DNA from 3 places in the Sphingopyxis sp. P8 genome. Region 1 is predicted to be linked to each of the others. Evidence: predicted binding sites of a transcription regulator. Region 1 holds the regulator's gene; each other region holds the start of a gene.
What was found. The regulator LexA, encoded in region 1, represses DNA repair genes until DNA is damaged. The targets are predictions, from matches to a motif close to GTTCCNCNCTTGTTCT.
Positions count from the first base shown of each region.

Region 1 (10,436 bases):
AGGACGATTACACGATCGAATCGCTGAGCCGCGCCAAGGGTGCGATCGCCGACGGCGCCTTCGCCGCCGAAATTGCGCCGGTGACGATTTCGGGTCGCAAGGGCGACGTGATCGTCGACACCGACGAGGCACCGGGCAAGGCGATGCCCGACAAGATCCCGACGCTGCGCCCGGCCTTTGCCAAGGACGGCACGATCACGGCCGCGACCAGCTCGTCGATTTCGGACGGTGCCGCCGCAGTCGTGCTGACGCGCCAGTCGGTCGCCGAGGCCAAGGGCGCGAAGCCCGTCGCGCGCCTCGTCGCGCATGCCGCGCACGCGCAGGAGCCCAAGGATTTCACCGTCGCCCCCGTCGGCGCGATCAACAAGCTGCTCGCCAAGACCGGCTGGAGCATCGGTGATGTCGACCTGTTCGAGGTCAACGAAGCCTTTGCCTGCGTCGCGATGTTCGCGATGCACGATCTCGGCATCCCGCACGAAAAGATCAACGTTCACGGCGGCGCAACCGCGCTCGGCCATCCGATCGGCGCGAGCGGCACGCGCATCATCACGACGCTGATCGCCGCGCTCCAACGCCACGGCAAAAAGCGCGGCATCGCGAGCCTGTGCATCGGCGGCGGCGAAGCGACGGCGGTTGCGGTCGAGCTGGTATAAGGCGGAACCGGGCTAGACCGAACCACCGACTTCCCTGTCTTGTAATCCCGGCGAAGGCCGGGATGACGTTGCAGCGTCGAACGATCGCGCGCCAATGAATGTGTCGTCGCCGCGACAATTTGCGACACTAATGTCTTCAAAATAAACGCAGCGTTCCGAATCCGTTCAAATCGCCGCGCCTAATCCTTTCGCTGTCATCGGGCAGATCCCCTCCCCCCTGACGGAATGAAAGGAATGGCAAATGAAGAAGACCAATTTTCTCGCCGCCGGCCTGATCGCCGCGATGATGGTGCCCGCCGTCGCGCAGGCCCAGTCCCGCGAAATCCGCGAAGACCGCCGCGAAGTCCGCGAGGAGCGGCGCGAATATAATCAGGCGCTGCGCCACGGCGACCGCCACGACATTCGCGAGGAACGCCGCGAATATAACGACGCGCGCCGCGACCTGCGCGACAGCAAGCGCGACTGGCGCCGCGACCATCGCTATCAAAACTATCGTGCGCCCTTCCGCTATCAGCAGTTCCGCGTCGGCGCGACGCTGCGGCCGAGCTATTATGCCCCCGCCTATCGGATCGGCTACGACCGCCGCTGGGGCGTTCCGCAGGCCGGACGCAACCTGGTCTATGTCCGGCATTACAACGACCTGCTGCTGGTGAACGTCCGCAGCGGCAAGGTCGTCCGCGTCTATCACAACCACTTTCGCTGGCGCTGAATCAGCTGGCAAAAAGGGGCCGGGCGGGAAACCGCCCGGCCCTTTTGCATCTGCGGACGGGGGTGTTGAGATCGAGAGCCGTCGTTGCAACCGCCCCCCGACCCGGAAAAAATCGGTGCTGATCGCTTGCCTTTCGCGCCCGGCGTTGCTTCGATTGCGCAGATGACAAACCGCCCGACTCACCTCGACGACAGCGGCGCCGCGCATATGGTCGATGTCGGCGCCAAACCCGTAACGCAGCGTCGCGCGGTGGCCGGGGGGCGCATTGCCATGGCGCCCGCGGCGCTCGAAGCGATCCGCAACGGCAACGCGCCCAAGGGCGACGTCCTCTCGACAGCGCGGATCGCAGGGATCATGGCTGCAAAGCGCACCGCCGACCTCATTCCGCTCTGCCACCCGCTTGCGCTCAGCAGCGTCAGCATCGATTTCGATTGGGAGGCAGACGGCCTTTCGGTGCGCGCGACCGCAACGACCAGCGGACCGACCGGGGTCGAGATGGAAGCGCTCACCGCCGCTTCGGTCGCGCTCCTCACGCTTTACGACATGGCGAAGGCGCTCGACCGCGCGATGGTGGTCAGCGATATCCGTCTTCTCGAAAAGAGCGGCGGCCGTTCGGGCGACTGGCGCGCCGAATGAACGCGCTGCTCGCCGTCGAAACCGCCCAAGCCCGGCTTTTCGCGCTGCAGGCGCCACTTCCGTACAAAGAAATATCTATATTCGAGCTATTTGGACGCTATCTTTCACAAGACGTGATAGCGAAACGCAGCCAGCCCGCAGCGCCCTTGTCGGCGATGGACGGCTATGCAATCCGCTTTAACGACCTGCCCGGTCCGTGGCGCATCGTCGGCGAGGTGGCGGCAGGTTCGGTGCCGCCGCGCGCTCTCGCCACGGGCGAGGCCTTCCGCATCTTTACCGGCGCGATGGTGCCAGCGGGCGCCGACACCGTCGTCGTGCAGGAGGATGTTGCGGTCGATGGCTCGACCCTGACACTCACCGGCGAAGGCCCCGGGGCGCGCGGGCGCCATATCCGCGCAGCCGGGGGAGACTTCAGCACGGGCGACCTCCTCCTAGAAGCAGGGTCGCTGCTCACCCCCGGCGCGATTGCGGCGGCGATTATGGGCGGCGCGGCGCGGGTTGCGGTCGGCTCGCTGCCACGCGTCGCCATCCTCACCACCGGCGACGAGCTTGTCGCACCGGGCGCACCGCCAGCACCGGGGCAGATCCCCGACAGCAATGGCGCGATGCTCGCCGCGATGCTCGCGCACCAGCCCGCCCGGCTCGGAGATATTTGCCATATCGGCGACGATCGCGCCTCAATGTCACAGCTAATCAAGGATTTGGCGCGACGTCACGACGTCATCGTGACCGTCGGGGGCGCCTCGGTCGGCGACCATGACCATGTGCGCGGCGCGCTTGCCGACGCGGACGGACGACTCGACTTCTGGAAGATCGCGATGCGCCCCGGCAAGCCGCTGATCGCCGGGACGGTCGGCGACGCAGTACTCCTCGGCCTGCCCGGCAACCCATCGTCGGCCTTCGTGACCGCGACGCTATTCCTGCTGCCGCTCCTCCGCCACCTCGCGGGCGCGCGCGATCCGCTGCCGCGCATTGAATATGCGCCGCTCGGCGCGCCGCTCGGCCCCGGTGGCGCGCGGCGCGACTATCTGCGCGCGCGGCGCGTCGGCGGTGCGATTGTGCCGCTCGACAGTCAGGACAGCGGACAGACGATGCCGCTCGCCAACGCCGATGCCCTGCTCGTTCGCGAGATCGATGCAGCTGCGGCCGAGGTGGGCGCCCCCGCCGCCTATATCGCGATCGCTTGACAAGTTCCGCTCTGTTCCACTATCGTTCCCCTTATGTCCGGTAATGGCCATTTGGAGAACGACCGATGTTGACCGCGAAGCAGCATGAACTGCTCCACTTCATCCAGGAGCGCCTCGACGCGAGCGGCATTTCGCCGTCGTTCGAGGAGATGAAGGAAGCGCTGGGCCTCAAGTCGAAATCGGGAATCCACCGGCTGATAAGCGCGTTGGAAGAAAGGGGTTTTCTTCGTCGCCTCCCCAACCGCGCCCGCGCGCTGGAGGTGCTGAAACTGCCCGAAGGCGCGAAGGCCGCGCCGGCACGCGACAATATCGTTCCGCTGCGCAAACCTGCACCTGCGCTCAAGCCGATTGCCGCGAACGACATCATTGAAGTGCCGCTGCACGGCAAGATCGCCGCCGGCGTCCCGATCGAGGCGTTCGAGGATCACAACAATCTCGCCGTTCCCGCCGCGCTGCTCGGCGCGGGAGAACATTATGCGCTCGAGGTGTCGGGCGATTCGATGGTCGAGGCGGGGATTTTCGACGGCGACTATGCGCTGATCCAGAAGGCCAGCACCGCGCGCGAGGGCGACATCGTCGTCGCGCTGGTCGACGGGCAGGACGCGACGCTCAAATATTTCCGCCGCGAAGGCACGATGATCCGGCTCGACCCCGCGAACAGCGCCTATGAGCCGCAGCGCTATCCCGCCGAGCGCGTCATCGTGCAGGGCCGTCTGTCGGGACTGCTTCGTCGTTACCACTGAGCTGATGCGGGATGCGCCAAGGGTGGCGGTCGCCGGGGCGTAGCGCCGTCGCGACGCGCGGCTCGGCGCCGAGGTAGATTGCGAGGCCGCCGCTCGTCTCCAGACTGTCGCGGTCGATCGTCAGCCAGCGCGCGACGCACTCGCGCGGTAACCAGCGCTCGCTGATCACGACATCGGCGGCCGCGCACGCCGCCGCCATCTCTGCTCCCTCGATTCGGTCGCGCCCGCGCGAGGCGAGGATCGTACGCCGCCCCGCGCCCTCGCCGCCCTGCTCCCAATGGCAGAAGTCGCGGTTGCACGTCGCTGCGTCGTTGTCGGCGATTGCGGCAAAGGGCAGGTCATAGCCCGCCGCCTCCGACAGGCTGTCGCGGACATACTCGCCCGCACGGTCGCGCAGCAGCGCATAATCGCCGTTCGGCATCGCCGCCGCTATGTGCCGCCCGTCGCCGGTGACGAGGAGATCGGGCCGCGGCTGCATCAGCAAGACAGCCATCCCGGTCAATGCCAAGGGGACGCCCGCCCAGCGCCAACCCGTGCGCCACAGGAGCGCCCATAACCCGCCGAAGATGGTAACGCCGAACCCCCACGACGGAAACACCGGCAAGGTAGCGACTGCGCCCGGTGCGTCGGCGACGGCGTGAGCCAGCGCGATCAGCCCCCGCAGCGCATGGTCGGCGACCCACCAGAAGGGCGCTCCCGCCCCGACACTGTCGAACAGCAAGGCGAGCGCCTCGGCGGGCATGATGACAAAGGTCGTCAGCGGGATTGCGATAACATTGGCGAGCGCGCCATACAGACCCGCCTTGTGGAAATGAAAAAGCGCGATCGGTGCGAGCGTCGCCTCGACGATCAGCCCCGTCAGCAGCAGCCCCACCACGCCGCGACCGAAGCGCAAAACCCATGGTTCTTCGCGACGTGCAAGGAACGCCTGTACGCGGCGGTTCTCGTGGAGCGCGATGATCGCCGTCACCGCAGCGAAACTCAGCTGAAAGCTGGGCCCCGCGAGCGCCTCGGGCCGCCACAGCAACACGAGCAGCGCCCCCGCCGCGACGAGCCGCAAGGTAATCGCCTCCCGCCCCAGCAGAAACGCCCCGAGGACGAGCAACGCGGCGATGCACGAGCGGATCGTCGGCACTTCGGCGCCCGTCAGCCAGGTGTACCCCACCCCCGCCAGCGCCGCGCCCGCCGCCGACGCGACCATCACCACCCCGCGAAGCGCCAACCGCTCGCTGAGCGCCAGTAGCCGCATCAGCAACAGCATCGTAAAGCCGACGACCGCGGTGACGTGCAGCCCGCTGATCGACAGCAGGTGGGCAAGCCCGCTGCGTCGCATGGCTTCGGCATCAGCGTCGCTGATCGCGCCGCGATCGCCGCTCACCAGCGCCGCCGCAATCCCACCCGCCGACCCCGGAACCCGGCTTTGCACATGCGCGCTCAGCCGCGCACGCAGCGGAGCGCCTCGGGCGCCCGCATCCGGCGCGCGCGCCACGGGACCGAGCACGGTGCCCACCGCCCCGATCCGGTCGAACCACGCACGCTGGGCAAAATCATACCCCCCGGGCAGCGCCGCAACCGGCGGCGGCATCAGTCGCGCCCGCACGCCGATATGCTCGCCCGCAACCAGGCCGGCGCCCTGCTCGGTACGCAGCGTCAGCCGCACGCGCGGAGGCAAATCGGTGCGCGCGTGCGGGCGCACGACAAGGCGCATCTGTCCGCGCGCCGGCAGTGGCTCGACGCGTTCGATCTCCGCCGAAAATTCGGTGGCTACCGGCTGCGCGAGGACCGGCGCCGCGATCCACCAGGCGCGCGTCCAGATCAGCAGCAGCCCCATCGCAGCAGTCGCCGCCGCGATCGTCATCGCCCGCCCCGCACGCCGATGCCATCCAATTGCATAGCCGCTCAGCGCCACCGCACAGAGGATCAAGAGTGCGCCGGTCCAGTGCATTTCGCCCGGCAGCGCAAACCAGGCCGCGATGCCGCCGCCGAGTGCGACCGGAAGCCATAGCGCAACGCGCTCGCGTTCGGCTTCCAGCCGCGCCTCGATCGCATCGAACAGACGAAAAAAAGCGGGAAATCGAAGCGGGCCAAAGGAGATTTGAAGCTGCCTTGTCGCCATGCTAGGGGCAGCCCCCGATCCCCGTTCCGCCCCATCGGCGCGCGCGGCAAACTGAGTGAAAGAAACCAGCGTGGCAACCGAAAATCCAACCGATCTGGCAGAAGCGACCGGCGCCGACGTCGTGACGCGCTTTGCGCCCTCGCCTACCGGTTTTCTGCACATCGGCGGCGCACGCACCGCGCTGTTCAACTGGCTGTTCGCGCGCCATCACGGCGGTAAGTTCCTGCTGCGGATCGAGGACACCGACCGCGCGCGCTCGACCGAGCCGGCGATCGAGGCGATTCTCGACGGGATGCGCTGGCTCGATCTCGACTGGGACGGCGAAACGGTGTTCCAGTTCGCGCGCGCCGATCGCCACGCGGCAGTCGCGCACGAACTGCTCGCCAAAGGGGCGGCCTATCGCTGCTACCTGACCCAGGACGAACTCGCCGCCATGCGCGCCGAGGCGCAGGAAAAGCGCATGCCTTTCCGCGTGCGCAGCCCGTGGCGCGACCGCGACGACGGCGATCCCGCCGCGCCGCACGTCCTTCGCCTCCGCGCGCCGCAGGACGGCGCGGTGACGATAACGGACCGCGTCCAGGGCGACGTCACCGTCCAGAACGCCGAGCTCGACGATTTCATCCTGCTGCGGAGCGACGGCACCCCGACCTATATGCTCAGCGTCGTCGTCGACGATAACGACATGGGCGTCACCCACGTCATCCGCGGCGACGATCACCTCAACAACGCGTTTCGCCAGCTCGCGCTGATCCGCGCGATGGAGTGGCGCGAGCCCGTCTATGCGCATGTGCCGCTGATTCACGGCGCCGATGGCGCGAAACTGTCGAAACGGCACGGGGCGCTCGGCGTCGACGCCTATCGCGACGACATGGGCTATCTGCCCGAAGCGGTGAACAATTATCTCCTCCGCCTCGGCTGGGGGCATGGCGATGCCGAAATCATCAGCCGCGAACAGGCGGTCGAATGGTTCGATCTCGACCATGTCGGGCGGTCGCCGTCGCGCTTCGACTTCAAAAAGCTGGAAAATCTCAACGGCCACTATCTGCGCGAAGCCGATAATGACCGCCTTGCCGATCTTGTCGCGCCGCGAGTCGCAAAACGCGTGGACCGCCCGCTCGACGGCGCCGACCGCGATTTGCTGGCGCGGGCGATGGATGCTCTCAAACCGCGCGCCAGGACGCTCGACGAGATCGCCGAAGGCGCCGTCTTCCTGTTCCTTCCCGACCCGTTGACGATGGACGAGAAGGCGGTCGAGGTGCTAAAGGCAGCGCCGCAAGGACTGCTCTCCGCCACGGCGAAGCGTCTGCGCGAAATTGACGATTGGACAACAGAAGAGCTGGAAGCGGCGGTGCGCGCCGAAGCCGAAGCTGCCGAACTGGGGCTCGGCAAGCTGGCGCAACCCTTGCGCGCTGCGCTGACTGGCCGAACGGTTTCCCCGGGAATTTTCGACGTGCTGCTCCTGCTCGGGCGCGATACCAGTCTCGCGCGACTTGACGCAGCGCAACATTATCCGGCAGGGGCGTAGCCAATCTCTCTCTCGCCGTCATAACAGGGGACAAGAATGACCGACCAGACCGCCACGATCACCCTGGGGGACACCAGCGTCGATAGCCCGGTTCTCAAGGGCAGCGTCGGCCCCGACGTCGTCGACATCCGCAAATTCTACGGCCAGACCGGCGCTTTCACCTATGATCCGGGCTTTACGTCGACCGCCAGCTGCGAATCGAAGCTGACCTATATCGACGGCGACGAAGGCGTGCTGCTCCACCGCGGCTATCCGATTGGCGAACTTGCCGAGCATTCAAGCTTCATGGAGGTCGCCTACCTCCTCCTCAACGGGGAACTCCCCTCGGCCGACGCGCTGGCGCATTTCGACAATACGATCACCCGTCACACGATGCTGCACGAACAGCTCGCGACCTTCTATCGCGGTTTCCGCCGCGACGCCCACCCGATGGCAATCATGTGCGGCGTCGTCGGCGCATTGTCGGCCTTCTACCACGACTCGACCGACATCCAGGACCCGCATCAGCGCATGATCGCGAGCCACCGCTTGATCGCCAAGATGCCGACGATCGCGGCGATGGCATACAAATATTCGGTGGGTCAGCCCTTCATCTATCCGCGCAACGATCTGAGCTACACCGGCAATTTCCTGAACATGACATTTGCCGTTCCGGCCGAAGATTACGAAATTCACCCCGCCGTCGAACGCGCGCTCGACCGCATCTTCATCCTGCACGCCGATCATGAGCAGAATGCCTCGACCTCGACCGTCCGCCTCGCGGGCTCGTCGGGCGCCAATCCCTTTGCGTGCATCGCGGCGGGCATCGCCTGCCTGTGGGGGCCCGCGCATGGCGGCGCCAACGAGGCGGCGCTCAACATGCTGCGCGAAATCGGCCGTCCGGAGCGCATCCCCGAATATATCGCACGCGCGAAGGACAAGGACGATCCGTTCCGCCTGATGGGCTTCGGCCACCGCGTCTACAAGAATTACGACCCGCGCGCGACCGTGATGCAGAAGACGGTGCGCGAGGTGTTCGCGGCACTCAAGGTCAACGATCCGGTCTTCGAGGTTGCGCTGCAACTCGAAGAAATGGCGCTCAGCGACGATTACTTCGCCGAAAAGAAGCTCTTTCCGAACGTCGATTTCTATTCGGGCGTCATCCTGTCGGCGATCGGTTTCCCGACGACGATGTTCACCGCACTCTTCGCGCTCGCACGCACTGTCGGCTGGGTCGCGCAGTGGAACGAGATGATCTCGGACCCCGCGCAGAAGATCGGTCGCCCGCGCCAGCTCTACACCGGCCCGACGCAGCGACCTTATGTTCCGGTGGACAAGCGCTAAGCCACGACAAACCAACGATTTGCGAGGGCGGTGCCGGCAACGGCGCCGCCCTTTTTATCCGTCGCGCGCGGGAAGGCTCAGCGTGAAGCGCGCGCCCTGCCCGGGGGCGCTGTCGACCGCAAGGTCGCCGTCCATCGCGAGCGCGAGGCGGCGCGCGATGTAAAGACCAAGCCCCGATCCGCCGCCGTCGGTGCGCCCCAATCGCTCGAACTTGTTGAACACGACGGTTTGGTCTTCCGCCGACATCCCCTGCCCTTGGTCAGCAACGGTCACTGTCGCCCGGTCGCCTTCACGATCGAGGCGAATCCATATCTGCGAATGGTCGGGCGAATAGCGGATCGCATTGCCGATCAGATTGAGCAGAATCTGCAGCACCCGTCGAAACTCGCCCGTTGCCGGCATCAGATCGTCCTTGCGCGGCGCATCGATGCGGATGTTCTTTTCCTCTGCCTTCATCGCCAGCAACCCGACCGCGCGACGCGCAAGGTCGCCAAGGTCGATTTCGTCGCGCGCCGCCTTGAACCCCGGACGCTCGATGTTCTGAAGGTCGGCAAGATCGTCGACCAGCCCCAGCAGGTGACGCCCGGCATGGGCAATATCGCCGGCGTAGCGCGCATAATCGGCACGAATAGGACCGTCGAACTGTCCCGAAATTGTCTCGGCTGTCGCGATGATACGGCTCAGCGGACCGCGCAGCGCGCCGTCGATACGCCGCCCGAATTGCGGGTCGGACAGCGGGAGCGATCCGAACGCCGGGTCGGTTGCAGGCGCCACCACGGCCTCGTCACTCGCCTCGAAGGGCGCAACGCTACCGCGAAAGCCCGTGAAGCGTCGCGTGCCGTCGAAAACCGGATCGCCCGACAGCGCCATGCCGACGCGCGCGTCGGGCGTCGCGATGCGGACCCGCTGCCCCTCAAAATGCGCTTGCCGTGCCAAAGCGCGCAGAACGGGAAAATTCCCGTCGTCGTCGGGTTGCAATTCGAACACTTCGGACAGCGATCGACCCTCCCACCCCGCGGGAACCGGGGGCGCGTCCGATCCCGAACGCAAGGCTACGAGACGCAGTTGCTGGTCGCATTCCCAGGTCCATCCGCGCGGGTCGGAAATGGCGCCGGCCGCCAGCGAGCGCTGCGGATCGACGATGGGCCGCGTCCGCCAATCGCTGATTTCCAGGTTTGCGCCGTCGTCATCGGGAAGGATGCGAACGATCGCATGGATGTCGCTATGATCGTCGGCTGCATAAAGCGGGCGGGTGACTTCGCGCCCGAGCCGCTGCGCCAGTGCGACGAGCCGCGCCAGCTGTGGCAGCGCGAGCGGCCGGTCGAGGCCGCCGCCCGCGCGCTGCTGAAGGCGGAGCAGCGGCGTGTCCGCACTCACAAGCGTGCCCGACTGGTCGATCCGGGCGCGGACGATCCGCTCCGTCGTCATGCGCCGTCCCCCGGCAGACCGTCGAAGGAAGAGAATGCGGCGAGCCGCGCGGCCGGTTCGTCTCCGGCATTGGCGCCCGACACCGCGCGCGCAGGAAGCATGGCCAGCGATACTTC
Region 1 is NZ_JACNMK010000001.1:103,563-113,998, reverse strand. Features, by position in the region: gene H7692_RS00505 (acetyl-CoA C-acyltransferase) at 1-653, shown strand, start outside; gene H7692_RS00500 (RcnB family protein) at 895-1,362, shown strand; gene moaC (cyclic pyranopterin monophosphate synthase MoaC) at 1,525-1,998, shown strand; gene H7692_RS00490 (molybdopterin molybdotransferase MoeA) at 1,995-3,185, shown strand; gene lexA (transcriptional repressor LexA) at 3,251-3,928, shown strand; gene H7692_RS00480 (ComEC/Rec2 family competence protein) at 3,882-6,044, opposite strand; gene gltX (glutamate--tRNA ligase) at 6,115-7,569, shown strand; gene H7692_RS00470 (citrate synthase) at 7,606-8,892, shown strand; gene H7692_RS00465 (sensor histidine kinase) at 8,947-10,320, opposite strand; gene H7692_RS00460 (hypothetical protein) at 10,317-10,436, opposite strand, start outside.

Region 2 (10,436 bases), on a different contig from region 1:
TGTCGGCGCCGACCGCACATTGAACGCCGACTTGGCGGCACGTTTCGGCGTCGCTCCGATCGTCGGCACACCCACCGTCGTCATCACCGACGCAAAGGGAACGCCGCTTAACCTGACCGACGCGCCCGGCTGGCGAAACGCCGCCAGCCGCAGCGAGGACGACATCTTCGACTATTTCGAGAAATGGGGAACGGCCAATGACTGACCGGAAATTAGAAGGGCGGACGGCGCTCGTCACCGGCGCCTCGCGCGGCATCGGGCGCGGCATCGCGCTGGCGCTCGCCGACGCAGGCGCAGACATCGCGGTCAATTACACGCGCGACACGGACGCCGCCGTCGAAACCGTCGCGGCCATCGCTGCAAAAGGCCGCAAGGCACAGGTCTATCAGGCTTCGGTCGCCGACGAGGAGGCATCGGCGGCGATGATGGCCGCGATCGAGCGCGATTTCGGGCCGATATCGATCCTGATCAACAACGCGGGCATCGCCAGCCGCGGAAAAGCTGTCGCCGATACCGAAGCGGCCGAGGTCGAAAAGCTGCTCGCCGTCCATGCCGTCGGCGCCCATCGGCTGTCGCGCCTCGCTCTCCCCCAGTTGCGCCGCCACGCGCGGAGCGACATTGTCGTCATTTCGAGCATCGCGACGCTCCACAATGCGTCGAACGGCGCCCCCTATAATATGGCAAAAGCTGCCGGAGAGGCACTCGCACTTACCTTGGCGAAGGAAGAGATGAAGAACGGCGTCCGCGTCAACATCGTCGCCCCGTCGCTCACCGTCAGCGATATGGGCGAGCGCCTTGCGCGCGCAGTGACGGGCGAGGAGGACATCCACCACCTCGACGCCAAATTCCCCTTCGGCCGCGTGCCCACCCCCGGCGATGTCGCCGCGGCGGTGCTCTGGTTCGTCTCGGACGCGAACCCATATTGCTCGGGACAGAAGCTCAATATCGACGGCGCTGGATTGGCCAGCTTCCGCTAGGCTCAGCTTATCCCGTGCTCGATCGGGATATCCGCGGGCGGCCCTTCGGGCATGGCCATCAGTTCGGCCTCGCTGGCCCCGGCTTCATAGCGGGCGAGCAATTCGTCGGGATCATAATCGACGCCGACTGCATTCCGGCCGAACTTGTCGCTCTTCATATAGGCAATGGCATCCTCCGCACTGCCATGGTCGACCTGAAACTCCATCCGGTTGCCGTCGGGGTCCCGGTAATACATCGACAGTGCGATGCCGTGATGGATCGGCCAATAGGGCGTGATTCCTTCCGCCTTCAGCCGCTTGTAGGTCGCGAGCAAATCGGCGGCGCTCGCGAAGGTATAGGCGACATGATTGACCCCGATATCGCCCCGCCCGCCGTCGCCGCCGGGTTTCAACAGGTCGAGATTGGCGAAGGCAAAGCGATGATGCTCGTCGTCATAGGTCAGAAAGGCGAGCGCCGGGTCCTGATGCACGACATCGGCCTGAAAGACCTTTTTGTACCAGGCGATCATCTCGTCGTAGCGCCGCGTCATATAGACGACATGCGCGAATTTGCTCGGTTTCGTCATGGCCCCACTCCCTCCGGAAACCCCCTGCCATCCTGCACGCGATTGCATCGGTGTGCAAATCCGGAACCCTCGGCTAGAGCCAGCCGATGCGTCCCGATTCGCCCTCGCCAGTCGTCCCCTTCCTGATCGCCTGCGCGGGGATCGCGACCTTTTCGGCGATGGACGTGCTGATGAAGGGGCTGTCGATCGAGCTTGGCGCTTATAATGCCGTGCTTTGGCGCACCGGCGCGGGAACGCTGCTCATGGGGCTCGCCTATTTCGCCAGCCGCCCCGTGCGGCCGGCGCACGCTACGCTGCGGATCCATGCGTGGCGGTCGCTGTTCGTCGCGGGGATGGCGCTCAGCTTCTTCTGGGCCCTCGCGCGGCTGCCGATGGCGGAAGCGATCGCCATCGCCTTTGTCGCGCCGCTGATGACGCTCTATCTGGCGGCGGTGTTCCTCGGCGAGAAAATCGGGCCGCGCTCGATCGCCGCGTCGATGCTCGGGCTCGTCGGTGTACTCGTGATCGTCGCGGGCAAGATCGGGCGCGGCGATTATTCGGCGGAGGCGCTGTGGGCGGTCGGCGCGGTCTTCGTCTCGGCCTTGCTCTATGCCTATAATCTCATCCTCGCACGGCGGCAGGCGAAGATGGCCGAGCCGATGGAGATCGCCTTCTACCAGAATCTGTTCGTGACGCTGATCCTCGCACTCGGCGCACCGTGGTTCCTTCACCTGCCCGGCACCGCGAGCGCGCCGCCCATCGTCGGCGCCGCGCTGCTCGCGACACTGTCGCTGCTGTTGCTGAGCTGGGCCTATGCCCGCGCCGAGGCGCAGATCCTCGCGACGACCGAATATACCGGCTTCCTGTGGGCGATGCTGTTCGGCTGGGTCTTCTACGCCGAGCCGGTGACCTTGCCGACCATCGCCGGCGCACTGCTGATCGTCGCCGCCTGCCTGATCGTCGCGCGCAAGACGCCGCAGCTCGACCCGATCGAACCGGCGGCGGCCTAAGTTCCTGAATTCCGTTCGCATCGATCGAAGTCGAAATGCCAGGAGCAGGAGCGGATGCCACGAGTGGCTCGACTTCGCTCGACACGAAAGGAAGTCAACAGACGGTTATACCGCCGCCCGAGCAAGCCGGTCGTTGATCGCCGCGCCCAGTCCCTCGTCCGGGATCGCCGCGACCGCAATTTCGGCCTTCACGCTCGCCGCCGCGGCGTGCAGCGCGTCGAACAAATTGGCCGCCGCTTCGACAAGGTCGCCGCCCGCGCTCAGGTTATAGTCGCCCGCCAGATCGCCGAAGCCGATGCCGAATTCGCTCACCGCAAAACCCGTCGCGCCGAGGCGCACAGGCTTGCCCGGCGCATAATGGCTCGCGAGCATTCCCGGCGCCACGACCTCTGAACTCACATGAGAAGTAACCCGCAAACCAATCGATTCTGACAGCATTTCGGCCGTCACGGGTCCTGGCCGCAATATCTCGATCCTGTCGTCCGCCACGCGCGCAATCGTCGATTCCACCCCCGCGCTCGTCGCCCCATCGTCGATCACGAGCGCGACCCGCCCGTCGAGGCTCGCGCGCACATGCTCGGCCCGCGTCGGGCTCACCCGCCCGCTGGCATTGGCGCTAGGCGCCGCGAGCGGCGCGCCGGTCGCGGCGAGAAGTGCCTGCATCGCGCGATGCCCCGGAACGCGGAGCGCGATCGTGCTCAGCCCCGCGGTCGCGATGCTCGCGACGGCGCAGTCCTCGCGCCGCGGCACGACAAGCGTCAGCGGCCCCGGCCAGAAACGCTCCGCCAGCGCGCGTTCCGCCGCACCGAACAGGCCGAGCGCCTCGGCGGCGCGCAGGTCCGGCGCATGGACGATCAGCGGGTTGAAATCGGGGCGCCCCTTCGCGGCATAGATGCGCGCCACCGCCTGCGAATCGCGCGCGTCGGCGGCAAGCCCGTACACCGTCTCGGTCGGCACCGCGACGGGCTGTCCGGCCGCGACCAGCGACGCGGCACGCGCGATCGCCCGCTCGCCGTAGGGGCAGATTTCGGTGATCATGCGCTCATTTGGACCCTCGGCCATGCCGCGCTATAGCGCCGCTGCCCAAGGAATCACCAGTAAAGTCGGGATGCCCCATGACCTATATCGCGCCGACCACCGAACAGCTTTTCGTACTCAACCATATCGCGCGCATCGACGCGATGGCACAGTATGAGCGCTTTGCCGCCGCAACCCCCGACATGGTCGAGGCGATTGTCACCGGCATCGGCGATTTTGCGTCGGAGGTGTATGCGCCGCTCAACCGCATCGGCGATACCGACAATCCGAAATGGGAGGACGGCCGCGTCACCATGCCGCCGGGCTTCAGGGAAGCGTATAAGCAGTTCGTCGACGCCGGCTGGGGAACCATCGACGGCCCGGTCGAATATGGCGGCCAGGGCCTGCCCTTCACGCTCGCGACGGTGGTGATCGAGGCGCTCGGCAGCGCCGACATGGGCTTCACCCTCTGCAACATCCTCACCCCCGGCGCGATCCACGCGCTGATGGCCTATGGCACCGAGGAGCAGCGGCAGCGCTGGCTGCCCAAACTCGTCACCGGCGAATGGAACGGCACGATGAACCTGACCGAGCCCGCGGCGGGCAGCGACGTCGGCGCGCTCCGTTCGACCGCCGAGAAGGTTACGGACGGTCCCAATTCCGGCCTCTATCGCATTAAAGGGCAAAAGATTTTCATCACCTTCGGCGAGCACGACCTCACCGACAATATCGTCCATCTCGTCCTCGCGCGCACCCCCGGCGCGCCCGAGGGAACGCGCGGCATCTCGCTCTTCCTTGTCCCCAAATATCGCCTCGACGCCAACGGCAAGCCGACGATTTCGAACGGCGTGCGCTGCGCCTCGATCGAGCATAAGCTCGGCATACACGGATCGCCGACCGCGGTCATGATCTATGGCGAGGACGAAGACTGCCTCGGCGAGATTGTCGGCGAGGAAATGGGCGGGATGCGTGCGATGTTCGTGATGATGAACAATGCGCGGCTGATGGTCGGTTGCCAGGGCGTCCAGATCGCCGAACGCGCGACGCAACAGGCACAGACCTTCGCCGCCGAGCGCGTCCAGTCGGCGCTCGCGGGCAGCGCCGACCGCACCCCCGTCACCATCGACCGCCACCCCGACGTCAAGCGCATGCTGTGGCGGATGCGCGCGCAGACCGAAGCAGCGCGTGCGCTGATCTACTACGCCGCGGCGCAGACCGATTTCGGCAAACTCGGCGATGAAGCCGCAGCGCTGCGTGCGGAAATCCTCATTCCGCTCGCCAAGGCGCATGCGACCGACATCGGCTGCGAGGTCGCGAGCGTCGGCATCCAGGTACACGGCGGCATGGGCTTTATCGAGGAAACGGGCGCCGCACAGCATTATCGCGACGCGCGCATCGCGCCGATTTACGAAGGCACCAACGGCATCCAGGCCGCCGATCTCGTCGGCCGCAAGCTCGGCATGGCGGGCGGCGAAGGCGTGCGCAGCCTGATCGCGGACATCGCACACGGCGCGGGCGACTTCCCCGAACTCGCCGATCTGGCCGAGGCGTGCGCCGCCGTCACCGACTGGCTCGAACAGGCCGACATGCCCGACCGGCTGGCGGGCAGCTACCCCTATCTGACGATGCTCGCGACCGCGACGTGCGGCTGGCTGATGGCCCTGCAGCATCAGGGCGCACGCGCGGCGCTCGATACGGGGGACGGCCACGACGCCTTCCTCGAGGCGAAGATCGCCTCGACGCGCTTTTACCTGCAACAGATCGTCCCCGCGGCGCGCGGACTGGCGGCATCGATCCTCGCAGGCGACGCGGCTCTGCCGCCCATCGCTTCGGCCAGCTGAGCGCCCCGGAAATCCGCAGGTTCGGCGGCGGAATTGGGATGATGATTAACGCGATGCTAACCAACAGAGACTAGGCACATCCGGCAATCTTCCGGAGACGTGCGTGCCCCAAAAGGTCAAGAGCCTGATTATTGGTTGGCGGTCCATCGGCCTCTCGCTGCTCCTCAGCGCGATTGTCGGGCTGGCTTCCGTCGCCGAACCGATCGACCGCATCATCGAAGCGGCGGTGGGCCGTCTGGCGTGGCGACCCGTTTCCGGCGACATCGTGGTGGTCGCCCTCGATGACCGGACGATTGAGGAAACAGCGCGCGGCGACTTTTCGATGACGCAGCACGGCCGCGTCGTCGATGCGATCAACGAAGCTGGGGCCAAGCGCCTTTTTATCGACTTCACCTATGAACGGCGACAGAATGACAGTCAGTTGCCCAGGTTGACCAGCGCGGTAAAGCGCATGAAGGATCGGGTCGTCCTTGCCGCCGCGGCCAAGGAGACACAGGGCGGCAAGGCCGAACTCACGCGCCTGCCGGGGCCGGCATTCGGAACCGATGCATTGCTCGCATGCATCGGATGGGAATATGAGCTGTGGCAGGTCTGGCGTGTCCCGATCACCCTCGACGTGGGCGGTAGGCTGATACCCAGCTTTTCGTCGCTCCTCGCTAACCGCTTTAGCGACAAGCCGGGCGTCTATGCGCTCGATTACTCATACGACATTGACTCGATCCAAACATATAGCGTGTCCGACGTCCTGTCCGGCGAAGTCGGCGCCCGGGAACTGAAGGGAAAAGACGTCATTTTTGCGCCGACGTCGGTGACGTTTCAGGATACCCATTATCTGCCCGGCAACAATCGCGTTCCGGGTGCCTTCATTCACCTTATCGGCGCCGAAACGCTCAAGCGCGGCATACCCGTCGATATCGGTTGGTTACCGGGCGTGACGTTCGCCGCCCTCACATTGCTGGCAGGCGCCTATTTTCGACGCGGGCGACGGTTTGCAGCGGTCGCCTTGACCACGATCGGCGTGTTGATCATCGCCAAGCTTATATTGATGACGATGTTGGTCAGCAGCACCGTTGGCGCTGCGATATTTCTGATCGCGGCGATTGCCGCCAATGTGTCACGCAAAAGCCGCCGACAATCGGCACAGCGCGAAAATCCGATCTCGGGTCTGCCGAACTTCGAAGCCCTGCGGTCGCAAGCTCCGTTTGGCAGCGCGACGGTGGTCGCCGCAAAGGTCGTCAATTTCGAAGATCTGGCTGCCTTCATTCCGGGGGACGGGATTGGCAAGCTCGTCGAACAGGTCACGCGCCGCCTCCAACTCGCGTCGCAGGGCACATCGCTGCACCACGATCTCGATGGCACGTTCGCATGGCTCGTTCCCTATTATCAGCACAGCCAGATCGAGGGACAGCTTGCCGGTCTCGCGGCATTGTTCAATGCGCCGCTGACAATAGGTGATCTGCGCGTGGACGTCGCAATCGCCTTCGGCGTGAATGATGAGTTCGAGGGATCGAACGCGCAGCGCCTGGCTGCTGCACTTGTCGCGGCCGAACGCGCGATCCGGACGCGGTCGCTCTGGACCAAATATACCTCGCGCCAAAAAGAAGACGCAGGCTGGCAACTCAGCTTTCACTCGCAACTGGAGGATGCCCTCGCCGGCGGCGATATCTGGGTCGCGTTCCAGCCTCAGTTCGAAATATCGTCGGGCGAGCTCGTCGGCGTCGAGGCGCTGGTGCGCTGGACCCATCCGACGCGCGGCCCGATCCCCCCCGACGAGTTCATCGTTCAAGCCGAAAAAAGCCAGGACATATATCGCCTCACGCTGTTCGTGATGGATCATGCGATCCGCTCGGCAGCGCAGCTCTACAGCCGCGGCATCCGCACCAACATGTCGGTCAACCTGTCCGCCACCCTACTCGATCACAATGATCTCGTCGGAACGATCCGCGTCATGTTGACCGCACATCACCTGCCAGCCGAATATCTGACGATCGAAATCACCGAAACCGCGCAGATCGAAAATAGCCGGCAGGCGCGCCAGACGCTCGCGCAAATCCGTCGTGCGGGCATCCGTCTGTCGATCGACGATTATGGCACTGGCCAGTCCAACCTCGAATATCTGACCGAGATCGAAGCCGACGAGATCAAGATCGACAAACGATTCGTGATGACGATGCGCGATTCGCAACGAAACTTCGAAGTGGTCAAATCGACCATCGACCTCGCGCACCGTCTTGGCGCTGTGGCCGTCGCAGAAGGCATTGAAGATGCTGCAACTTTAACCCTTCTCGAGGATTTGGGGTGCGATGTGGGACAAGGCTATCACCTTGGAAAGCCACAGCTATTTTCCGAGTTGATCGACACGCTTTCCGACGCCTCTCATACCCGCTCGGCATAACTTCCATTCTGGTTTCAATGCTTATAGTTAAGACTCGATTTACCTTACTAATTAAGGTATACAGCCTGTTAACTGTTCCGCGTGAGCAGTGCCAACAGGAGATTTGATATGGGTTGGTTCTGGAAATTCCTTGGTGGCGGCGGCACCGGCAACGGTGGCGGTTCGGCCTAACCTGAACTCGAGTTTTAGATCGGGCCTCGGCATTGCCGGGGCCCTTTCTTTTTGGGCCGAGCCGGAACCGCTGTGACGCGCCAGGCGTGGTTCGATGGCTTTGCCGGGCGCCTCGATTGCAACCCTCTGGTCTGTGAGCGCCTATCCGGGCGACCCAAGTTTTTTTTGATCCCGCGCGCCGCTGGCACAGATCGTCCCCAATCCCGCAGAAAGGCGCGGCCTGAGCTGCCGCCCCCCTCGCGCTGCGCGACGAGTCGAATCAAAATGGCGACGAGTCGAGTCGCTATTTTGTCATTTACGCTCTTGCATCGCTGCGCCGACGTGGCACTATAGATGGTGGGCGGACCGACGGGGGACCCCAATAATTAGTATTTGGCTGCAAGTGGCGGATTTCCGTCGCCCATCGCATATGGGCACGGGAAAACCCCTTTGCGTCCAAAATAATATCCCCGCCGAGCGGCTGATGATGCTAAGACTGGGGCTTCGCCCCGAGTCGAACAGGACGGGAACAAAGCGCCGTACGGCGCGTGTGAAAACGGGGGCGAGTTAGATGGATTTTCGCGAGACGGACCGGGTGGAGACAAACGACGTGGCGACGGTGGAATTGACGAAGAATGACGCTCCGGCGGCAACCGAATCGGCGGATGCGGCCCGAAGCGATTCGCCTGCGCCAGCGAAGCTCAACGACAGCGGCGAGGCCAAGGTTCACGCGCGCCGATTCGACGTCGTGACCGACGCGAGCCGCGACGCGCTGCTCACCGAATTCGGCAAGGAAACGCTGCAGGACCGCTACCTCCTGCCCGGCGAATCGTACCAGGATCTCTTTGCGCGCGTCGCCGCGGCCTATGCCGACGACCAGGATCACGCACAGCGCCTCTATGATTATATCTCGAAGCTGTGGTTCATGCCCGCGACGCCCGTGCTGTCGAACGGCGGCACCGGCCGCGGCCTGCCGATCAGCTGCTATCTGAACTCGGTCGACGACAGCCTCGAGGGCATCGTCGGCACGTGGAACGAGAATGTCTGGCTCGCCAGCCGCGGCGGCGGCATCGGCACCTATTGGGGTGCGGTGCGCGGCATCGGCGAACCCGTCGGCCTCAACGGCAAGACGAGCGGCATCATCCCCTTCGTCCGCGTGATGGACAGCCTGACCCTCGCGATCAGCCAGGGCAGCCTGCGCCGCGGTTCGGCCGCCTGCTACCTCGACATCTCGCACCCGGAGATCGAGGAGTTTCTCGAGGTGCGCAAGCCGTCGGGCGATTTCAACCGCAAGGCGCTCAACCTCCACCACGGCGTGCTCATCACCGACGAGTTCATGGAAGCGGTGCGCGACGGCACCGAATTCAACCTCAAATCGCCAAAGGACGGCAGCGTCCGCAGCACGGTCGACGCGCGCAGCCTGTTCCAGAAGCTCGTCGAAACGCGCCTCGCGACCGGCGAGCCCTACATCATCTTCATCGACCAGGTGAACCGCATGATGCCCAAGCATCATCGCGATCTCGGGCTCAAGGTCACGACCTCGAACCTCTGCTCCGAAATCACGCTGCCCACCGGTCGCGACCATCTGGGCAATGACCGCACCGCGGTCTGCTGCCTCTCGAGCCTCAATCTCGAAACCTGGGACGAGTGGAACGGCGACAAGCGCTTCATCGAAGACGTCATGCGCATGCTCGACAATGTCCTGCAGGATTATATCGACCGCGCCCCGCCCGAAATGGCGCGCGCCAAGTACAGCGCGAGCCGCGAGCGCAGCGTCGGCCTCGGCGTCATGGGCTTCCACAGCTTCCTGCAGGCGCGCGGCCTGCCGTTCGAGGGGGCGATGGCGAAATCGTCGAACCTGCGCGTCTTCAAGCATATCCGCGCGCAGGTCGATCAGGCGTCGATGCTGCTCGCCAAGGAGCGCGGCCCCTGCCCCGACGCCGCCGATCAGGGGGTGATGGAGCGTTTCAGCTGCAAGATGGCGATCGCGCCGACCGCGTCGATTTCGATCATCTGCGGCGGCACCAGCGCGTGCATCGAGCCGATCCCGGCGAATATCTATACGCACAAGACGCTCTCGGGCAGCTTCTCGATCCGCAACCCGCACTTGGAAGCCCTGCTCGTCGACAAGGCGAAGAACAGCGACGCGGTGTGGAACTCGATCCTCGAACGCGGCGGCAGCGTCCAGCACCTCGACTTCCTGACGCAGGACGAGAAGGATTGCTTCAAGACCAGCTTCGAGATCGATCAGCGCTGGCTGCTCGAACTCGCCGCCGACCGCACGCCGTACATCGATCAGGCCGCATCGCTGAACCTGTTCATCCCCGCGGACGTCGAGAAATGGGACCTGCTCATGCTCCATTATCGCGCGTGGGAACTCGGCATCAAATCGCTCTATTACCTGCGCAGCAAGTCGGTCCAGCGCGCCGGCTTTGCGGGCGGGGTCGAAGCCGACAACACGTCGGAGGCGCCGAAATACGAGCTGCAGACGACCGATTACG
Region 2 is NZ_JACNMK010000002.1:1,142,737-1,153,172, reverse strand. Features, by position in the region: gene H7692_RS13900 (thioredoxin family protein) at 1-205, shown strand, start outside; gene H7692_RS13895 (SDR family NAD(P)-dependent oxidoreductase) at 198-977, shown strand; gene H7692_RS13890 (VOC family protein) at 980-1,543, opposite strand; gene H7692_RS13885 (DMT family transporter) at 1,630-2,532, shown strand; gene H7692_RS13880 (L-threonylcarbamoyladenylate synthase) at 2,638-3,594, opposite strand; gene H7692_RS13875 (acyl-CoA dehydrogenase) at 3,648-5,390, shown strand; gene H7692_RS13870 (EAL domain-containing protein) at 5,494-7,785, shown strand; gene H7692_RS13865 (ribonucleoside-diphosphate reductase subunit alpha) at 8,507-10,436, shown strand, end outside.
Region 2: the regulator LexA is predicted to act here: its motif matches at 8,451-8,466, upstream of H7692_RS13865 (ribonucleoside-diphosphate reductase subunit alpha).

Region 3 (10,436 bases), 670 kb from region 1:
GCAATCTCCAGCTATCGGCACGCCCTCTTCTCGGCAGGAGATTGCTTCGCTGCGCTCGCAATGACGGTGGGCAAAGCGGCCGGTCATTCCCCGGCCCGCTCCACCAGCCAATCGGAAAACTCCCGCTCCGCCGCCCGCTCGGCGCGCGCGAGCGGGCGGGTGAGCCAATAGGCGCCGGCATCGACCTTGGCGTCGAACGGCTGGACCAGCCGTCCGTCGTCCAGTTCGGTGGTGAACATCGCGGGTGGGGCGAGCGCGACCCCTTCGCCGAGCAGCGCCGCCTGCACCATGATGATCGACGTATCGAACTGCGCGCCGCGCGCGGCCACGGGTTCGGCGCCCGCCGCCCTGAACCACGCCGGCCAGTCCTGCGCGCGATACGACCGCAGCAGCGGCCAGCGTGCGAGGTCGGCGGGGTGGCGCAGCGTTTCGGCGATGGACGGGGTGCAAAGCGGCGTCATCGGGGCGTCCATCACGCGCACAGCCTCGACGCTGCGCCACGCCCCGTCGCCAAAGCGGATCGACAGGTCCAGACTGTCGGTCGCGGGTTCGGGCTTGTTGTTGTTTGTGAGCAGTCGCAACTCGATATGCGGAAAGCGGCGACGGAAATCGGGAAGGTGTCGCATCAGGAAACCGACCGCGAAGGTGCCGACGACGCCCACGGTCAGCAGCTCGCGCGCCACGCCGTCGCGCACGCGATCGACCCCCTGCTCGATCGCCGCGAGCGCCTCGGCCACCGTCGGGGCGAGCATTAGCCCCTCGTCAGTGAGCGCAAGCCCGCGCGAAGTGCGGTGGAACAGCGGTTTGCCGAGCCACGCCTCGAGCGCCTTGATCTGGTGGCTCACCGCCGCCTGCGTGACGAACAATTCCTTTGCCGCCTCGGTGAAACTCCCCTGGCGCGCCGCCGCATCAAAGGCGCGCAGCAGGTTGAGCGAGATTTCGGTGACCGCCATGACGCACCTTTAGATTTTCTAATGCCTCTATTGATCTATCATCGCTTGGCTACGAGTAAAATCTGCTAAATCATACGCGCAGGACAATTCGACATAAGGATAACTGATATGACGAGCGCATATTCGCGGCGCCGCCTGCTTTCGATGATGCCCGTGGCCGGCGTCGGCGCCTGGGCGCTGCTCGCCGGGTGCAAGGCGGACGCCGGCTCCGCCCCGAAGTCCGCCGATGCGACCGCCGACCGCCTCGCCGCGCTCGAAAAGCGCGCCGGCGGCCGCCTCGGTGTCGCCTTCCTCGACAGCGCGACGGGACGAACGGCAAGCCACCGCGGCGGCGAACGCTTCGCCATGTGCTCGACCTTCAAATGGCCGCTCTCGGCGGTCATTTTGAAGGCGATCGAAGGCGGAAAGCTCATGCTCGACCAGCCAGTGCCTTATGGGGCGTCGGACCTGCTCGAATTCGCCCCCGTCACGCGCGCCAACGTCGCGACAGGGTCGATGACGGTCGCCGAGCTGATGGAGGCGACGATCACCACCAGCGACAATACTGCGGCAAACCTCTTGCTCGGCCTCGTCGGCGGCCCGGCGGGGGCAACGCGGCAATTCCGGGCGTGGGGCGACGCGGTGACCCGGCTTGATCGTCTCGAACCGGAAATGAACGACGTTGTCGCAGGCGACGAGCGCGATACGACGTCACCGACGGCGATGGCAGGACTGCTGCGAGCGACACTGGTCGGCGACGCCCTCTCGCCGACTTCGCGCGCCTTGCTGATCGATTGGGGCGTCGCCACCGAAACGGGCTACAAGAGGCTGCGCGCGGGACTCCCGTCCGACTGGCGCTCCGGCGACAAGACCGGAACGGGCGTATCGGCAGACAGGATCAGCAAATACAACGACATCGCCATCACTTACCCCCCGAAAGGGCCGCCGATCCTCATCACCGCCTATTATGAAAGCCCCGTCATCAGTTCGCAAAAGATGCGCGACGAGGATCAGGCCGTCCTCGCCGAGGTCGGGCGGATCGCAGCGGAGTGGGCCGCAGGCTGAGCGGCGGTCAGGCCGCCAGCGCCGCCTTCACCGCCGCGACGGCGGCGTCGGCGGCGCTGCCGTCGGGGCCGCCGCCCTGCGCCATGTCCGGACGCCCGCCACCGCCCTGCCCGCCGAGCGCGGCGACGGCGGCCTTGACGAGATCGACGGCGTTGCGGCTCGCGGTCTGGTCGTCGGTGACGCCGACCGCGACCGACGCGCGTCCGTCATTGACCGCGACGAGCATCGCGACGCCGCTACCAACCGCCTTCTTTAAGTCGTCGACCGCCCCGCGCAGCCCCTTGGGGTCGAGCCCGTCGACGACCTGCGCGAGGAACTTCGTCCCGCCGACCTCTTCGACTGCCGGACCGCCGCTCGCCGCGCCGCCGCCCATCGCGAGCGCCTTCTTCGCGTCGGCGAGCTCGCGCTCGGCCTTCTTGAGCGCTTCGGCAAGCTGCGCGACGCGCGCCGGCACCTCGTCGGGCGAGGTCTTGAGCGCCGCCGCCGCAGCCTTCAGCGCCTCGTCGCGGGCGCCCAGCCACTGGCGCGCGGCTTCGCCCGTCAGCGCCTCGATACGACGCACCCCCGACGAAACGGCACTTTCGCCGACGATCTTGAACAACGCGATGTCGCCCAATGCGCGGACGTGCGTCCCGCCGCACAGCTCGACCGAATAGGAATTCGCATCGGCCTTGCCCATGCTCAGCACGCGAACCTCGTCGCCATATTTCTCGCCGAACAGCGCCAGCGCGCCCGCCGCAACCGCGTCGTCGGGAGTCATCAACCGCGTCGTCACCGTCTCGTTTGCGCGGATCTGCGCGTTCACCTCGGCCTCTATGTCCCCAATCTCTTCGGCGGTCAGCGCCTTGGGGTGCGAAAAGTCGAAGCGGAAGCGATCGGCGGCGACAAGGCTGCCCTTCTGCGTCACATGCCCGCCGAGCCGGTTGCGAAGCGCGGCATGAACCAGGTGCGTCGCGCTGTGGTTCGCGCGAATGCGGTCGCGCCGCTCGGCATCGACGGTCAGATGAACCGTGTCGCCGACCTTCAGCGTCCCGGCTTCGATCACCGTTTGGTGCGTGTGCAGGCGCCCAAGCGGCTTGCCCGTATCGCGTACCGTGGCACGCAGCCCGCCAAGCGTCGTGATCGTGCCGCTGTCGCCCATCTGCCCGCCGCTTTCGCCATAAAAGGGCGTCTGGTTGGTGAGCACGACGACCTCGTCGCCGGCCTCGACCGCCTCAACCGGCGCGCCGTCCTTGACGAGCGCAAGCACTTCGCCCTCGCCCGACGTCGAGCTGTAGCCGGTGAATTCGGTGCTGCCGTGCGTTTCTGCGATGTCGAACCAGATATCGTCCGACGCCTTTTCGCCGCTGCCCTTCCACGCCGCGCGCGCCGCCGCCTTCTGCTCGGCCATCGCCGCGTCGAAACCTGCGCGGTCGACCGCAATCCCCTGTGTACGCAGCGCGTCTTCGGTCAGGTCATATGGGAAGCCATAGGTGTCGTAGAGTTTGAACGCGACCTCGCCGGGCAATGTATCGCCCTTGCCCAACCCCGCCGTCGCCTCGTCAAGCAGCCGCAGCCCCTTGTCGAGCGTCTGGCGGAATTTGACCTCCTCGCGCTCGAGCGTTTCGGCAATCAGCGGCTGCGCGCGAACCAGCTCGGGATAGGCGGCGCCCATCTCGGCAGTAAGCGACGGCAACAGCCGGTGCATCAGCGGGTCTTTCGCGCCGAGCAGATGCGCGTGACGCATCGCGCGGCGCATGATCCGGCGCAGCACATAGCCGCGCCCCTCGTTCGACGGCAGCACGCCGTCCGCGACAAGGAAGCTTGCGGCGCGCAGATGGTCGGCGACGACCCGGTGGCTGGCTTGCGTCGAACCTTCGGCGGCGACCCCGGTCAGTTCGACCGACGCGGCGATCAGCGCCTTGAAGGTGTCGGTGTCATAATTGTCGTGGACGCCCTGCATCACCGCCGCGATGCGTTCGAGTCCCATGCCGGTGTCGATGCTCGGCCGCGGCAGATCGACCCGTTCGCCGTCCGCCAGTTGCTCATATTGCATGAACACAAGGTTCCAGATCTCGACGAAGCGGTCGCCATCCTCCTCCGGCGATCCCGGCGGACCGCCCCAGATATGCTCGCCATGGTCGTAGAATATCTCGCTGCAAGGCCCGCACGGCCCCGTGTCGCCCATCGACCAGAAATTGTCGCTCGTCGGGATACGGATGATGCGCTCTTCGGGCAGGCCCGAAATCTTGCGCCACAGGTCAAACGCCTCGTCGTCGGTGTGATAGACGGTGGCGGTCAGCTTTTCGGGTGGCAGGCCCCAGGTCTTGGTAATCAGCGTCCAGGCGTGATCGATCGCCTGTTCCTTGAAATAGTCACCGAAGGAGAAATTTCCCAGCATTTCAAAGAATGTATGATGCCGCGCGGTGAAGCCGACATTGTCGAGGTCATTGTGCTTGCCACCCGCCCGCACGCATTTCTGCGACGAGGCCGCGGTCGTGTAAGGACGCTTTTCGAGGCCCGTGAAGACATTCTTGAACGGCACCATCCCCGCGTTGACGAACATCAACGTCGGGTCGTTGTGCGGCACGAGCGGCGCCGACGGTTCGATATGGTGCCCCGCCCCCGCGAAATGGTCGAGGAACGAGCGGCGAATGTCGTTGGTCGATGTCATGCGCGCGAATTAGGGGCTTTGCCGCGCTGCGACAAGCCGCTTCATGTCGATGACGCTGATCGTCGGCGCCGCTCAGAGCGCGGTCGCGATTCCCTTGCCGAGATAGCAGGGAAGCTGGCGCAGCACGTCGGCCTTCGGCACCCCCTCCTCGATCAGTTCGGGTGGCACCTCCGACGTGTCGGTGCGCACTACGGTAAAGGCCGCGCCGGGCGACGCCCGGTGAACGACGACATAGCCGCAATCCATCGTGCCGTCCGCGCGGTCGCCCCGAAAATCGAAAGCAGCGTAGACGCCTTCTGGCTGGCCGGGCGGGTTCGCATACCAGCTCAGCCTCAGCACGCGCAGACTTCCGTCGGCCCACAGCGCGGGGCGCTTGCGCAGGTTCATTTCCCATTCGAGCCGCGGAGTCGATGCCTGCAGCGACAGGCGGAACATGGCATAGGCCGCTGCATAGTCGCGCCGCGCGAGCGCCATCGTATAGGCGGCGAAACGTTCGGCGGCGGCGGCTTCGTCGGGCGCGGTCGGCTCGAACGTGACGCCAGCGGCGACACTGACCTCGCGCTCGGTCGCAGGGCCAAGTACCGGCGTTTGCGCCTGCGCATCGCCGCCGACCAGCATCGCCGCGACGCAGAAAACGAAACGCCAATCAGAACCCATAATAGGCGCCGCCCTTTTCGCGCGCTCGCCTCCACGCGGGTCGTGCATGGCATTTTTCAACAAAGGCGGCGAGTTTTGGATAGCGCGCACCCATCCCTTGCATCACGGCAATTTCGGCCGGAAAGCTCAGCATGATGTCCGCCGCCGACAAGGCGTCACCAACGAAATGCCCGTCGTCGCTCACATGCTCTTCCATGAAGGAAAAATGCGAATCGAGCTGCTGGTTGATCCGGGGTTCGAGCGGTGCCGCAGCCTCGCCGAGCCGTGCGGTATAAATGCGCAACAGGATCGGTGTCATCACCGACCCTTCGGCAAAATGCATCCATTCAAGATGCGAGATATAGGCGTCGCTTCCACGCGCGGGGACCAGATGCGCGCCGCCGTGGCGTTCGCACAGATGCTCGACGATCGCACCCGACTCGGCGATCAGCCTTCCGCCATCGTCGAGAATCGGCGATTTACCGAGTGGATGCACTGCGAGCAGTTCGGGAGGTGCGAGATTGGTGGCCGGGTCTCGGCTATAATGCACAATCGAAAAATCGGCGCCGATTTCCTCGATCAGCCACAAAATCCGCTGCGACCGGCTGTTGTTCAAATGATGGACGATCAGGCTCACGGCATCCTCCCTCGGGCAGCGTTGCGGCACGATGCTGAAACGCCAGCCGGTTTTGACGCCCATGCGCTACAGCAAGGGTCGGGCGAAGGCCAGCGCGCCCAAACCGGCCCGGCGAGCGTTCGACGCACGAAAATACCGGCTGCCCGGCCGCCGAGCGCGGACGCGCGGCAACCGGACCAGCCGGCTCAGCGGCGGGCGGACCGACCTGCGGGAGAGGGGGAAAGCAGGTCCAAGGGGCTGAAATCCGCTGCCGCCTGACACCCGGCCCGCGCAAGGAACGGGCCGAGCGAAGGCTTGCTATTCGGCGTCGCCGTCGTCGTCGGGGCCGACCATCATCTCTTCGGCCACCGCATCGGTACGCGTACGGATCGCGCTTTCGAGACGCTGCATCAGTTCGGGGTTCTCGGTCAGGAAATTCTTCGCATTTTCGCGCCCTTGGCCGATTCGGATCGAATCATAGCTGAACCAGGCGCCCGATTTCTCGACCAGCCCCGCCTTGACGCCAAGGTCGAGTATCTCGCCAATCTTCGAAATGCCCTGTCCGTACATGATGTCGAACTCGACCTGCTTGAACGGCGGCGCGACCTTGTTCTTGACGACCTTGACGCGCGTCGTGTTGCCGACAATCTCGTCGCGATCCTTGATCTGGCCGGTGCGGCGGATGTCGAGACGGACCGAAGCATAGAATTTGAGCGCGTTGCCGCCCGTCGTCGTCTCGGGATTGCCGTACATCACGCCGATCTTCATGCGCAGCTGGTTGATGAAGATTACCATGCAGCGCGAGCGGCTGATCGAGCCGGTCAGCTTGCGCAGCGACTGCGACATGAGGCGCGCCTGCAAGCCGACATGGCTGTCGCCCATCTCGCCCTCGATTTCCGCACGCGGGACGAGCGCGGCGACCGAGTCGACGACGAGCACGTCGATCGCGTTCGAGCGTACGAGCGTATCGACGATTTCGAGCGCCTGTTCGCCGGTATCGGGCTGCGACACGATCAACTCGTCGATGTCGACGCCGAGCTTCTTGGCATATACCGGGTCGAGCGCATGCTCGGCGTCGACGAAGGCCGCTGTGCCGCCCGCCTTCTGCGCTTCGGCGATGCAGTGCAGCGCGAGCGTCGTCTTGCCCGAGCTTTCGGGGCCATAGATTTCGATTACGCGCCCGCGCGGCAGGCCGCCGACGCCGAGCGCGATGTCGAGCCCGAGCGAACCGGTCGAGATCGCCTCGACCTGCATCGCTTCCTTCGAGCCCAATTTCATCACCGAGCCCTTGCCGAACGCGCGATCGATCTGCGCGAGTGCGGCGTCGAGCGCCTTCTGCCTGTCTGTTCCGTTCACTGATTTCCCCGATTCGACGAGTGACAATTGTCCGGCCATGACCGTCCCCTTCCTCCTCTAAGGCGACGGCAGAGCCATCGCAACGCCCGAGCTTTGTGCCATATATGTTCTCATGGAACAAGAGTGGAACAAAATATTTTTCGGGTGAGGATTCAGCGGATCAGTTGCCCGAGAACGTCTCCAGCGCAGCTTCGATGTCGGCGATGCGGAAGGGCTTGGTGACCAGCAGACGGTCGGCATGCGCCGGGGGAATCACATCGCCCCCGCCGGTGGTAAAGGCGAAGGGGATATTGTGTGCCGCAAGCGCGTCGGCGATAGGCCACCCCTTTTCGTCGCCAAGATTGATATCGACGAGCGCGCCTGCGAGCGGCTCGGACGCGATCAGTGCCAGCGCCTCTTCGTTCGTCGTCGCCTGCGCAGGCTCGGACAGGCCGAGCGCCTCGAACATGTCGACCAGCATCATGCCGATCAGCACATCGTCCTCGACGAGCAGGATGCGACCCTGGTCAGGCATCGCCGGCCCGGTGCGCGGCATCGTCGAGCGTCGCCGATACCGCCTCGGCAAGCTGTGCGATCGAAAAGGGCTTTGGAAGGAAAGCGACGTCGTCGATGTTGATCGATTGGCGCAGCTGTTCCTCGGCATAGCCCGACATGAACAGCACCGGCAGCGCGGGCATCTTCGCGCGCATCGCGCGAACCATCGTCGGTCCGTCCATGTTCGGCATCATGACGTCACTAATCACAAGGTCGATTTTACCCATTTCGGCAAAGCGTTCCAGTCCCTCTTCGCCCTGCGCGGCGGTCGCAACCGTATAGCCCGCACGCACCAGCGCGCGCTCGGCGACCGCGCGCACCATATCCTCATCCTCGACGATCAGGATCGACCCCGTTCCCCATTGGCTCTTCTTGGGCTTCGCCGGCGGCGCCGCGATCGCCGGCGTATCGCCGGTCGCGCGGTGGACGGGCAGATAGATGGTAAAGCTCGTCCCTTCGCCCGGCTTGCTGTCGGCAAAGATGAACCCCGCCGATTGTTTGACGATGCCATAAACCGTCGAAAGCCCCAGCCCCGTCCCCTTGCCTACGTCTTTCGTCGTGAAAAAGGGTTCGAAAATCTTGGGCAGGACTTCGGGCGGAATGCCGGTCCCCGTGTCGCTGACCTTCAGCGCGCTATAGTCGGCAGGCGGCATGAAATCGCTCCCCAACTGGCGCACTTCGGCGGCCGATACCGGATAGGTCTCGATCGTCAGCGTGCCGCCGCCGGCCATCGCGTCGCGCGCGTTGACGCCCAAATTGATGATGACCTGTTCGAGCTGCACCGGGTCGGCACGCACCGCGCCGAGGCCGCGTCCGTGATGGACGACCAATTGCACCGTGTCGCCCATCAGCCGCTTGAGCAGGTGCGACACTTCGGAAATCACGTCGGGAAGCTGCAATATCTGCGGCCGCAACGTCTGCTGGCGCGAAAAGGCGAGCAATTGCCGCGTCAGGCTCGCAGCACGATTCGCATTGCTGCGAATGTGCTGGATATCGTCATAATCGCTGTCGCCCGGCGTATGGCGCATCAGCATCAGGTCGCAGCTCCCGAGCACGGCGGTCAGGATGTTGTTGAAATCGTGCGCAACGCCGCCCGCCAACTGACCGACCGCCTGCATCTTCGACGCCTGCGCAACCTGCGACTTGAGGCGCGATTCCTCGCTCGAGTCCTTAAGGCTCAGCAGCACCGCCGCTTCGCCAAGCCCGCGCACCCCGACGACGCGCATCGAAACCGGCTCGTCGCCCTGCCCGGCGAGGCGGATCGACAGGTCGCCGCCCACCTGCTGCCCGCTCGAGTGGCGGCGGATCATGTCGGCGAGTGGCCCCTTATCCTCGACGACGACCAGATCGCCCGGATAGCGCGGCATCCGCCCGTCGGCGACCCCCGCGGCGCGTCCGAAGGCCTTGTTCATGTAAAGGAAGCGCCCGTCGCGATCGACCATCGCGAGGCCAAAAGGCAACAGCGACAACAAGGTCTCGACATAGGTTTGGGCGGTGCCGCGATCGGCCGGACCGATATCCTCGTCGATCAGCGCGAGCAGCATCGGACCGTGAACATCGGCCGCCGCCAGCGGCACCTGGAGCAGGCGGACCGGAGTCGCTCGGTCGCCTTCGCGCGAAAAATAGAGGCGTCCCTGATCATCGATGCGCAGCATCGTTCCCGCGTCGCGTCCGATATAATGGACCATATCGTCGGGACCGAGCGCGCGCATCAAAAACGCCTGGTTGGCGACCCGAAGCCGTCCCTCGGCGCTGACCAGCGCGGTCATGATGCCCGCATTCGCCAGCGCGCGCCCCGCGGGTCCGTCGAGGTGGCGGACGATTTCGGACACGAGATCAAGCCGTTCGACCGAGGAAAAGCGCCAGACGAGATAATCCTCGCCCTGCCCCGTCCGGCTGACCTGCGCGCGCAATTGCAGTGGCCCGATAGCGATATCCTCGGCCACGCCTTCGCCATCGCGCCAGGCAGCACGCCCCGCATCCTTGAGCAACTCGGCCCCGCGTCCTTCGAGCGGCAGACCGGGCGGCGTCACAAAGCCGCCCATCCACGTTGCGAACAGATCGTTGGCACACACCATACGGCCAGCGCGATCGGTGACGGCGATCGCGACGTCGTCGTGATGCACCGCCTGACGCAGCATCGTCCAGTCCATCGATGCCGCGACTTCGGCATCGCCCGCCGGAAATAGGCGTCGGACCAGAATCAGCGCGCCGACCGCCAACGCCAGTCCGGCGACAAAGCCCGCCGCGAGCACCGTGTCGCGTGTCGTCCAGTAAAGCAGCGCTACCGACACGAGCGCGAGGCCCGCGACCAGCGCCATATCGAGGCGCGATGGTCCTGCGGGCACCGAAAGCGGGCCGACAAAACCTGCCTCCCGACCGAAATCATCGTCAGCGGCAGGCAAGCTTTGCGCGGTCAAGAGCGAACTTTCCTATGGGCGCATCACCAGATGCGAACGCGATCCTCGGGCGCCAGATAGAGATTCTGGCCTTCCTTGATCTGGAACGCCTTATACCAGGGGTCAAGGTTGCGCGAGACCCAAGTCCGCTGGATCGACGGAGCATGCGGGTCGGTTGTGATCCGCTGCGCCAGATTCTGCTCGCGGTAGTTGCGCCGCCAGACCTGCGCCCAGCCGAGGAAGAA
Region 3 is NZ_JACNMK010000001.1:778,268-788,703, forward strand. Features, by position in the region: gene H7692_RS03885 (LysR substrate-binding domain-containing protein) at 84-953, opposite strand; gene bla (class A beta-lactamase) at 1,062-1,997, shown strand; gene alaS (alanine--tRNA ligase) at 2,005-4,650, opposite strand; gene H7692_RS03900 (hypothetical protein) at 4,723-5,307, opposite strand; gene H7692_RS03905 (glutathione S-transferase family protein) at 5,297-5,986, opposite strand; gene recA (recombinase RecA) at 6,221-7,297, opposite strand; gene H7692_RS03915 (response regulator) at 7,419-7,772, opposite strand; gene H7692_RS03920 (response regulator) at 7,765-10,113, opposite strand; gene H7692_RS03925 (M13 family metallopeptidase) at 10,236-10,436, opposite strand, start outside.
Region 3: the regulator LexA is predicted to act here: its motif matches at 7,373-7,388, upstream of recA (recombinase RecA).